DNA from 3 places in the Streptomyces sp. NPDC053079 genome. Region 2 is predicted to be linked to each of the others. Evidence: riboswitches for the same ligand, from Rfam matches in the RefSeq annotation. Region 2 holds a riboswitch; each other region holds the start of a gene.

What was found. Region 2 has a riboswitch for cyclic di-AMP ahead of ACIGXW_RS02780 (C40 family peptidase). Riboswitches for the same ligand answer to the same signal wherever they lie in the genome.
Region 1: linked by a shared signal. The riboswitch ahead of ACIGXW_RS25660 (transglycosylase family protein) and the one ahead of ACIGXW_RS02780 (C40 family peptidase) in region 2 are both predicted to bind cyclic di-AMP.
Region 3: linked by a shared signal. The riboswitch ahead of ACIGXW_RS31030 (C40 family peptidase) and the one ahead of ACIGXW_RS02780 (C40 family peptidase) in region 2 are both predicted to bind cyclic di-AMP.

Annotation. Positions count from the first base shown of each region.
Region 1 is NZ_JBITZJ010000007.1:82,165-85,428, reverse strand. Features, by position in the region: gene ACIGXW_RS25665 (transglycosylase family protein) at 19-984, shown strand; cyclic di-AMP (ydaO/yuaA leader) riboswitch at 1,279-1,428, shown strand; gene ACIGXW_RS25660 (transglycosylase family protein) at 1,433-2,191, shown strand; gene eno (phosphopyruvate hydratase) at 2,418-3,264, shown strand, end outside.
Region 2 is NZ_JBITZJ010000001.1:736,757-740,020, forward strand. Features, by position in the region: gene ACIGXW_RS02770 (Scr1 family TA system antitoxin-like transcriptional regulator) at 1-628, opposite strand, end outside; gene ACIGXW_RS02775 (ATP-binding protein) at 870-1,298, shown strand; gene ACIGXW_RS02780 (C40 family peptidase) at 1,523-1,987, opposite strand; cyclic di-AMP (ydaO/yuaA leader) riboswitch at 2,015-2,220, opposite strand; gene ACIGXW_RS02785 (hypothetical protein) at 2,506-2,826, opposite strand; gene ACIGXW_RS02790 (ATP-dependent Clp protease proteolytic subunit) at 2,832-3,264, opposite strand, start outside.
Region 3 is NZ_JBITZJ010000009.1:249,443-252,706, forward strand. Features, by position in the region: gene ACIGXW_RS31015 (NAD-dependent epimerase/dehydratase family protein) at 1-238, shown strand, start outside; gene ACIGXW_RS31020 (spherulation-specific family 4 protein) at 235-915, shown strand; gene ACIGXW_RS31025 (endo alpha-1,4 polygalactosaminidase) at 882-1,769, shown strand; cyclic di-AMP (ydaO/yuaA leader) riboswitch at 2,015-2,168, shown strand; gene ACIGXW_RS31030 (C40 family peptidase) at 2,172-2,645, shown strand; gene ACIGXW_RS31035 (carboxylesterase/lipase family protein) at 2,729-3,264, shown strand, end outside.

The DNA.
Region 1 (3,264 bases), on a different contig from region 2:
CGTCAGATACCCGCCATCGTGCTCGCGGCGGGGGTGACGGGGGCGGGCATCGCGATGCCGCTGATGGCGGCGACCGCGGCGACGGCCGCGGACACGGGCACCTGGGACAAGGTCGCCCAATGCGAGAGCGGCAAGCTGTGGAGCGCCAACACCGGCAACGGATTCTTCGGCGGCCTGCAGCTCACCCAGCAGATGTGGGAGCAGAACGGCGGCATCTCCTACGCGCCGCGCCCGGACCTGGCCAGCAGGTCGCAGCAGATAGCCGTCGCCGAACGGATCCTGGCCGCCGAGGGCCCCGACGCCTGGCGCAGTTGCGCCGTCAAGTCGGGTCTGTCGAAGGACGCTCCGGCGCCCGATGTGAACCCCGGCCGCATCATCGAGACCCCCGAGCCCGAGACCACCGGCAAGCCGGCGCCCGAGCGCTCCGCTCCCGCCACGCCGGAGCACAAGACCCCCGCCGACCGCGCGCCCGGCACCGACGAGCCCGCGCCCGACGCGTCCAAGTCGCCCGGCAAGCCCGCTCCGTCGGACCCCGCCGCGAGCCCGTCCGCGGACCCCTCCACCCCCGCGGGCCAGACCCCCGGACAGCCGGACGGCAAGCACCGCGAGGACCCCTCGGCCGAACCCTCCACCGGCCCGGCCGCCCCCTCCGCCACGCCCTCGGGCACGCCCACCGACGCGGCGCCCACCGCCCCGCGCACGCCGGGCGACGACGCGAGTGCGGAGCCCGGCACGGGCAAGCACCGCGCCGAGCCGCCGCGTTCGGACGAGCCGCAGCGCCCCTCGCGCGACGGCGGTGACGCCCGGACGGGCGTACCGGGTGCGACGGACTACACCGTGCAGCCCGGTGACAACCTGTCAGCCATCGCACGGGACCACTCGGTCAACGGTGGTTGGCAGACGATCTATCAGAAGAACGAGAAAGTTGTCGGAACCGATCCGGATCTCATCAAGCCTGGTCAGCGGCTCGATATCCGTCCGTAGCCGGGGGGTTCGGGGCGAATGTCCGTTCCAGTCGAAAGTGAGACATGGCTCTCGTTGACTTTGGGCTGGACGGCGCTCGTCCGTTCTTCCCAAACCCCCTCTCACCTGCGGAAACAGGAGGTTCCTGTGGGTAACTTCCAGCAACTGTGGCTGAAAAGTAGGGTTTGAACCCGTCGGCCCGCTGTGTTTAACGTCGTCACCGCTCGCCACCGCGAGCACCACGGTCGCCACGCCGAATCCTGCCGGCGGCCGGGGTAGTCGTCGCGCAAGCGCCGTTGGCAGGAGCGGGGGAACCAAGGTAAGGCGCCGGACCGGTCCGACGGCCTCACGGCCGGGGGAGCGGGACGGCTTGGGGTGAAGCCCGGAGCGCAACCGCGCACCGGGCCGGGCAAACTCACAGCCCGAACCCGACAGCTCACCTCGTAGGCGTCGGTGAGGAAACCGACTTATGTCCAAGGGCAAGCACCGTCGTCCGTCCAAGGCCGTCCGCATCGTCACGCTCGCCGGCGTCACCGGCGTCGCCGTGGCCGCCCCGCTGATGGTCGCGACCTCCGCCAACGCCGCCTCCGTTTCGACCTGGGACAAGGTCGCCCAGTGCGAGTCCACCGGGAACTGGCACATCAACACCGGCAACGGCTACTACGGCGGTCTGCAGTTCTCGCAGTCCTCCTGGAAGGCCGCCGGCGGCACCCAGTACGCCTCGCGCGCCGACCTGGCCACCAAGGCCCAGCAGATCGCCACCGCCGAGCGTCTCCTCGCCATGCAGGGCCCGGGCGCCTGGGGCTGCGCCGGCGAGGGCGGCCTGACCGCCGGTGGCGCGAAGGCCAACGTCGACACCTCCGGCTCCGGCTCCGTGGCGAAGAAGAAGTCCACGAAGTCCTCCTCCTCCGCCGCGGGCGAGACCTCCACCAAGAGCCGCGCCGACCGTGCCGAGCGCCCCTCCGCGCCCAAGCACGCCAAGCCGCAGGCGGAGACCGCCGAGGAGGCCCCGGCCGCCCCGAAGCAGACCGCGCCGAAGCACGCCGCCCCCGCCAAGCCGGTCAAGCAGGGTGACGGCGAGTACGAGGTCAAGGAAGGCGACACCCTCGGCTCCATCGCCGACGCCAAGAAGGTCGACGGCGGCTGGCAGAAGCTGTACGACCGCAACAAGGACATCATCGACAACGCGGACCTGATCTTCCCGGGTCAGAAGCTGCACCTCAGCTGATCACCGGCTGAGCGCCGCGCTCATCCGCGGGACCGCCCCGCTCCGATGCGACTTCCCCCCGAGCCGCATCGGAGCGGGGCTCCGCCGTTTTCCCCGCCCATTCATCCGGTGATCTCGGCTTTTGTGCCAATTTTCGGTCCGGTGGCAGGTCCAAGGGCGGGCGCAGCCTCCGGGGCCCGTTAGGCTCGTGCTGCAGAACTCCAGACACATCACGAAGGAGACCCTCGTGCCGTCCATCGACGTCGTCGTAGCTCGCGAGATCCTCGACTCGCGAGGCAACCCCACGGTCGAGGTCGAGGTCGGCCTCGACGACGGCTCCACGGGCCGTGCCGCCGTGCCGTCCGGCGCCTCCACCGGTGCCTTCGAGGCCATCGAGCTGCGCGACGGTGACCCGAACCGCTACCTGGGCAAGGGCGTCGAGAAGGCCGTTCTCGCCGTCATCGAGCAGATCGGCCCGGAGCTCGTCGGCTACGACGCCACCGAGCAGCGCCTGATCGACCAGGCGATGTTCGACCTGGACGCCACCGACAACAAGGGCTCGCTCGGCGCCAACGCCATCCTGGGCGTCTCCCTGGCCGTCGCGCACGCCGCCTCCGAGGCGTCCGACCTGCCGCTGTTCCGCTACCTCGGCGGCCCGAACGCGCACCTGCTGCCCGTTCCGATGATGAACATCCTCAACGGCGGCTCGCACGCCGACTCCAACGTGGACATCCAGGAGTTCATGATCGCGCCGATCGGCGCGGAGTCCTTCTCCGAGGCCCTGCGCTGGGGCACCGAGGTCTACCACACCCTCAAGAAGGTGCTGAAGGGCCGCGGCCTGTCCACCGGCCTCGGCGACGAGGGCGGCTTCGCCCCGAACCTCGGCTCCAACCGCGAGGCCCTCGACCTCATCCTCGAGGCCATCAAGGAGGCCGGCTACACCCCCGGCCAGGACATCGCGCTGGCGCTCGACGTCGCCGCCTCCGAGTTCTACAAGGACGGCGTCTACACCTTCGAGGGCAAGGACCGCTCCGCCGCCGAGATGACGGAGTACTACGCCGAGCTCGTCGAGGCGTACCCGCTGGTCTCCATCG
Region 2 (3,264 bases):
GCCGCACATGCGGCAGCGAACCCATGGCCAACAGATGCCGCAGCTGTGCCGCTATCACCTCCGGTCCGCCGACCTCGTGCCGCAGCACCGCCTCGTCGAGCACCGCGCAGAGCTGCAGTGGCCGCTCCCCGTCCAGCACCGACTGCCGGGCCATGCGTACCCGTACGAGTTCCTCGACCTGTTCCTCCGGCGGGTCGGCCAGCGCCGCCCGCGTCACGGCCCGGGCGTACTCCCGCGTCTGCAGCAGGCCGGGCACCACCGTGGTCTCCAGCGTCCGCGCGTGGGACGCCTCCGACTCCAGGCTGATGAAGTCGAGATACGCCGAAGGCAGCAGATCGCGGTAGGCGTACCACCAGCCGCGCCGGGACCCTTCCGCATCCCTGGACCCCGCCCCGCACAGCGCTCCCAGCAGTGCCCTCAGCTCAGGGTCCGAGACGCTGTACACATCGAGCAGCCGGGCCACGTCCGCGGGTTTCACTCCGCTGATGCCCGTCTCGATCCGGCTCACCTTCGACTGGTGCCAGCCGACCGCTCCCGCCGCCTCCCGGCTCGTCATCCCGGTCAGTTCGCGCTGCCGGCGCAGCTCCGCGCCGAGTTTGCGGCGGCGCACCGCGGGTCCGTTCCGCATCAGCTCTCCTCCCCGCCGCTCAAATCCACTCGTCAGAGTCAATAGACCAGTCTGCCGTCCAAATCCGGTCTCTCGTAGCAGAGTTCACCGCTTTGAGCGACAGATATATCCACAATCCGGTGGATCGCACCCATCGCACCCGTGAACAGTGGCACTCTGTCGCGAAGAGCCGTCCGGGGCCGTCCCGACTTCACCGCACGCCGCGCGTCGAAGTCCGGCACCGGTGGAAAGGGACAGCGCCATGGCAGACCACCAGGAAGCAACCGTCACTCTGCCGAGCGGCCCCGCCTCGGTCTCCGCGGCCCGCCGCTATGTCATGGACGTGCTCACGGAATGGGGCCTGCCGGCCGGTACGGACGCGGGCGACGCCATCCGGCTGATCGTCTCCGAGCTGGCCACCAATGCCGTGCAGCACACCCACGGCCAGTCGCCCACCTTCACGGTGGACGTCCGCCTCGAACGGGGCGAGCAGCTGCGGATCGGGGTCACGGACAGCCACCCCTGCCGCCCCCGGCGGCTGTCGGCCGCCGGCCGGCAGGACAACGGGCGCGGCCTGGTGATCATTCGCTGCCTCACCGCCGAGCACGGCGGCAGGCTCTGTGTCACGCCGACCGAGGACGGCGGCAAGACCGTGTGGATCCGTATGCCGTGGACGGTGCCGGTCCGCTGAACCGGCAGCGCGCGGAGGGCCGGGCGGGGGTCCGCCCGGCCCGGCGCTCTCGTGGAGCGCGCTGCTGAACCGGTGGGTTCACAGGTGTCGCGGGTGCCGGTGGGGCACCGGGAAGGCAGTCGGGTCCGCTGCCACGGGAGGTGTGCCCGGCGCTTCGGGTGCGGCGTGGGCGGGTCCGGCGCGATGGGTGGGTGACACCGGGCGGCCGGGGCCCCGCGCGGCGGTCAGCCGTTCACGCGGCCGTAGGAGACGCTACGCGTCCAGATGCGCTCCAGGCGGACGACCGATCCGGTCTTGGGGGCGTGCCAGATCCTGTTGTTCCCGGCGTATATCCCCACGTGGTAGACGCCGCCGCGGCCGTGGAAGAACACCAGGTCGCCCTGGGTGCGGGAGAATCCGGGGATGTGCCGGGTGCGGTTGTACTGGTCCTGTGCGGTTCGCGGCAGCTGCTTGCCGGCCCGCTTGAAGGAGTACTGGGTCAGTCCGGAGCAGTCGAAGCGGAAGGGCCCCGTCGCGCCCCACTGGTAGGGGGAGCCCGCCTTCGAGGCCGCGATCTGCAGGGCCGTGTTGGAGATGGTCGCGGCTTCCGCGTCGTTCGTGGCGCCCGGTGCCAGCACCGTGGCACCGACGGCCGCGAGAGTCAGGGCGGATTTCACGGACAGGGGCAGAGCCCCCGTCCTGGACAGCATTGAGGGACGTTTGTGCGCGCCCATGCCAAACCCTTCGTCAGCCGCCTGTGAAGGATGACCTGTCGGGTTCGGGCAGGCGAAGAATGCCCGGCCGCGTGAGCGGCTTCACCCCAAGGGACGTACGGCAGTCGTCGCGCCTCCGCCGTCCCGTCGTGCTCGGGTCCTCCATCCCTGCCGGTGCACTTATGTCGACCAGTCGCCCCGGCGGCGGCAGGGTTCGGCGTCCGCCCGGACCGCCCCGCCGCGGTGGCGGGGTCTTGTCGTCGGCACGGATCTTGGCGCAGTCCCGGCGCCCACGCCGAGTGGATCCCGCCATATGTGACGCTCGTCACCTCTGGTCAATTCGGGTGGACGCGGGGCGATTTGACGGTGGTGACCTTTCCCTGGTGAGTTCGTCACCTGCGGCGAAGCGATCTCTTCGAGCGTCGAGTGCGCGCACCGCCCGAAGTGATCACTGCGGCTCGTCTACGATCGCATCCGCTGTCTGAAGGAGATCGGGGGCAGAATGTTTCCGCTCCTCAGTTCGGCGGCTCCGGCGGCAACATCACCCGCCTGGCCCGGCGTTCGCCGTCCAGGACCCGCATCGCTCGTGCCAGCGTTCCCCCGTACACCTCGCGTTCGCCGCGTTCGTGCATGACCGTCAGCGCGTCGCGCAGCCCGGCGGCCGCGAGCGCGAGCGTCTGCGCGGCTCGTAGCGCACTGTACGTGCCGTGCGTGCGAGCCGGGTTGATCCGTCCGAGGAGATCCAGTACTTCCAGATAGCGGTCGATCACCTCGCCCTCGGCGCGGGTCAGGGCGGGCAGCGGGGTCAGCTCCGGGGGCCACTTCTCCGACGGCATCCCCCTCACCTCGCCCCGGCCGGCGCGGCGGGCGCCCGGCGGTCGGTGATGACCCGGTCGGCCAGGCCGTAGGCCACGGCCGCCTGGGCGTCGAGGAAGGTGTCGCGCTCGATGTCCCGCCGGACGCGCCCGGCGTCCTGCCCGGTGTGCAGCGCCAGCATCTCCACCAGGCCGTCGCGGACCCGCAGCAGCTCATCGGCCTGCAGCGCCAGGTCCGAGGGCTGGCCCTGGACGGGTTCGGCGAGGGACGGCTGGTGGATGAGCATCCGGGCGTGCGGGAGCACCAGGCGCCTGCCCGGGGTGCCGGCCGCCATCAGGACGGCGGCGGCCGAGGCCGCCTGGCCCAGGCAGATGGTCTCGATGTCGCAGTGGATGTAGCGCATCGTGTCGTAGACGGCGCACATGGCCCCGAAGGAGCCGCCGGGGGAATTGATGTAG
Region 3 (3,264 bases), on a different contig from region 2:
GCCCGTGCGGGACGTCGCCGAAGGGCTGTTGCGGGCCGCCGGCTTCGCCGGGGCGGCGGCGGACCGGATCGACGAGGGCGGCGACGGCTCGCCGCGCTCGGCCGCCGTGCCCTGGCAGCAGGCGGACATCACGGCCGCCGCCCGCGCCCTGGAGTGGGTGCCGCGCCACCGGCTGGAGGACTCCCTGGCCGACCTGTGGGCCGAGGCCCGCGGCCGGCCCGCGGAGCCGGTGCGATGACACGCCCCGCACCGCCGGACGACGGACAGCGCCTGCTCGTACCGCTGTACGCGCACCCGGCCGCGCACCCACGGGAATGGGCCGCGCTGACGGCGGCCGCCCCCGGCCTGCACGCGGTCGTGCTCAACGTCGCCGACGGCCCCGGCAGCCGCCCCGACCCGCACTTCAGGGCTGCCGCCGGGCGGCTGCGCGGCGCGGGCGTGCGGCTGCTGGGCTATGTCGACACCGCCTACGGCCGGCGCCCGCCCCGCGCGGTGGTCGCCGACGTCCGCCGGCACCGCAGGTGGTACGACGTGGACGGGGTCTTCTTCGACCAGGCGGCCGAGGGCGCCGCACTGCTACCGCGCTACCGGTGGCTGGTCATGACCGCCCGGGTGCTGGGCGCGCGCACCGCCGTCCTGAACCCGGGCACCCACCCCGACCCCGGCTACGCCTCCTTCGCCGACGTCCTCGTCACCTTCGAAGGCGCCTGGGAGGACTACCGGCGGGCCGGGGTGCCCGACTGGACGGCCGACCATCCGCCCGGGCGCTTCTGCCACCTCGTCTACGGCGTGCCCGAGGGAGCGCAGGCGCAGGTGGCCCGCACCGCGGGGGCGCGGGGCGCCGGCGTGCACTGCGCGGTGCCGGGGACCGGGGCCAACCCGTGGTGCAGCGCGCCGCTGCCGGTGGCCCGGTGACCGGCCGGCGCGCCCGCGCGGGCCTCTTCGGTGTCCTCCTGCTCGTCCTCGCGGCCTGTTCGAGCCCGTCGGAGGAGGGGGCGGAGCCGGGCGGGGAGAGCCCGGTGGACCGGATGACGGCGGCGCCGGACGGCAGCCCGCCGCCGGCCTCCCGGCGCTGGCAGCCGCGGCCGGGCACCCGATGGCAGTGGCAGCTCGGCGGACAGGTCGACACCTCCGTGGACGTCCCCGTCTACGACATCGACGGTTTCGAGAACTCCGCCGAAACGGTGGCGCGATTGCACGCCCGGGGCCGCAAAGTGATCTGTTACATCAACGCCGGGGCCTGGGAGGATTTCCGGCCGGATCACGCGCGTTTTCCCAAAGCCCTGCTCGGCAGGAACAACAAGGGCTGGGACGGTGAGAAATGGCTGGACATCCGCCGTCTCGACGACTTGCGGCCCCTCATGGCCGCCCGCATCGACATGTGCCGGCAAAAGGGTTTCGACGCGGTGGAACCCGATCTGACCGAGGGGTTTCGCAATCGCACCGGATTCCCGCTCTCGGCCGCGGATCAGCTGGCGTTCAACCGGATGCTGGTGAAGCTGGCTCATGAGCGCGGGCTGGCCATCGGTTTGAAGAACGATCTTGAGCAGATCCCCGAGCTGGTACGGGACTTCGATTTCGCGGTCAACGAACAGTGCGCGCAGTACGGGGAGTGCGAGAAGCTCACGCCGTTCGTGAAACAGAACAAAGCGGTCTTCCATGTCGAATACGACCTGTCGACGGGGGAGTTCTGCGGCACCGCGAAGCGGCTGGGGCTGAGCTCGATGAAGAAGAAGCTCGAGCTGGACGCCTGGCGGCAGCCGTGCTGACCGAGCAGTGCGGAGCCTGGGCTTCCGTGCTTCAAGTGCCCCTCGGGACACGGGTTTAGGCGCAGACGGCGGGTGGTGGAGGGGGTGCGGTTCCGCGTGTGACCCCGAAGTGAAGAAGTTCACAGATGACCGTTTCGGCGCCGAATTTGAGCGATTGATGGTGCAGGATCTCTCACCGAACACAAGATCCCGTCACCGAGGCGGGCGACCCGGGCGGACGCCGAGTCCTGCCGCCGCACCGGGTGCGGAATCGAATGATGAATCGGCAGGAGCGGGAGACCCAAGCGGTAACGGACCATGAAAGCGGTGGTCCTTGGGGTGAAGCCACATGCGTGGCCGGGCAACTTCGCAGCCCGAACCCGACAGGTCATCTTTCGTAGGCGGATGCCGAAGGGCTTTGGCATGTCTGCGTTTCCTCGCATACCTGCACTCGCTTCCCGGGCCGGCACCGCGTCGGCCCTCACCGCCGCCATGCTCGCGGCATCGGTGCTCATCCCCGGCCTCGCCACCGGCGCCCAGGCGGCGACCTCGGGCGAGCAGGCACTGAAGGTCGCGGCCTCCAAGAAGGGCTCGCCCTACCAGTACGGCGCCACGGGACCGAACCGGTTCGACTGCTCGGGCCTGACGCTCTACTCGTTCAAGAAGGTCGGCAAGAACCTCCCGCGCACCGCCCAGAGCCAGTACAACTCCACCCGGCACCTGTCCAGCGGCTCGCGTCAGGTCGGTGACCTCGTCTTCTTCCACTCCGGCAGCAACGTCTACCACGTGGGGATCTACGCGGGTAGCAACAAGATCTGGCACTCTCCCAAGCCCGGCGGCTCCGTCCGGCTGGAGAAGATCTGGACCAACAGCGTCTGGTACGGCCGCGTGAAGTAGCCGCTCAGCGGCGGCCCCCTTGTCCCGGGACGCCGGACGGGCCCAGAATCCAGCCCGTCCGGCGGTTTCGGGAAGGGGCGCGGATGGCCAGCGGAAACGGCGTGGAGACACACACCGTCCATGGCACGGTCCGGGGACGGACCGAGGAGCAACTCGCGGTCTTCCGCGGCATTCCCTACGCCCGGCCACCGGTGGGCGGGCTGCGCTTCGCCGCACCCCAGCCGCCCCCGGCCTGGGACGGCGTCAGGGAGGCCGTGGAGTTCGGGCCGCCGCCCCCGCAGTCCGGGCCCTTCCGTGCCCCCGGAGACATACCGGGCACCGACTGGCTCACCCTGAACGTCTGGACCCCGGACCCCGGCGGGTCAGGGCTGCCGGTCCTGGTGTGGATTCCGGGCGGCGGCTACGTCTCCGGCGCCACGAACGACCCCCTGTACGACGCCGCGCACATAGCCCGGCACGGCTTGGTCGTGGTCACCGTCAACTACCGGGTGGGCGCCGAGGGCCTCGCCCAGCTCGCCGACGCCCCCGCCAACCGCGCCCTGCTCGACCAGATCGCGGCCCTGGAATGGGTGCGGCAGAACATCGCCCGCTTCGGCGGCAACCCCGACCGGGTCACCCT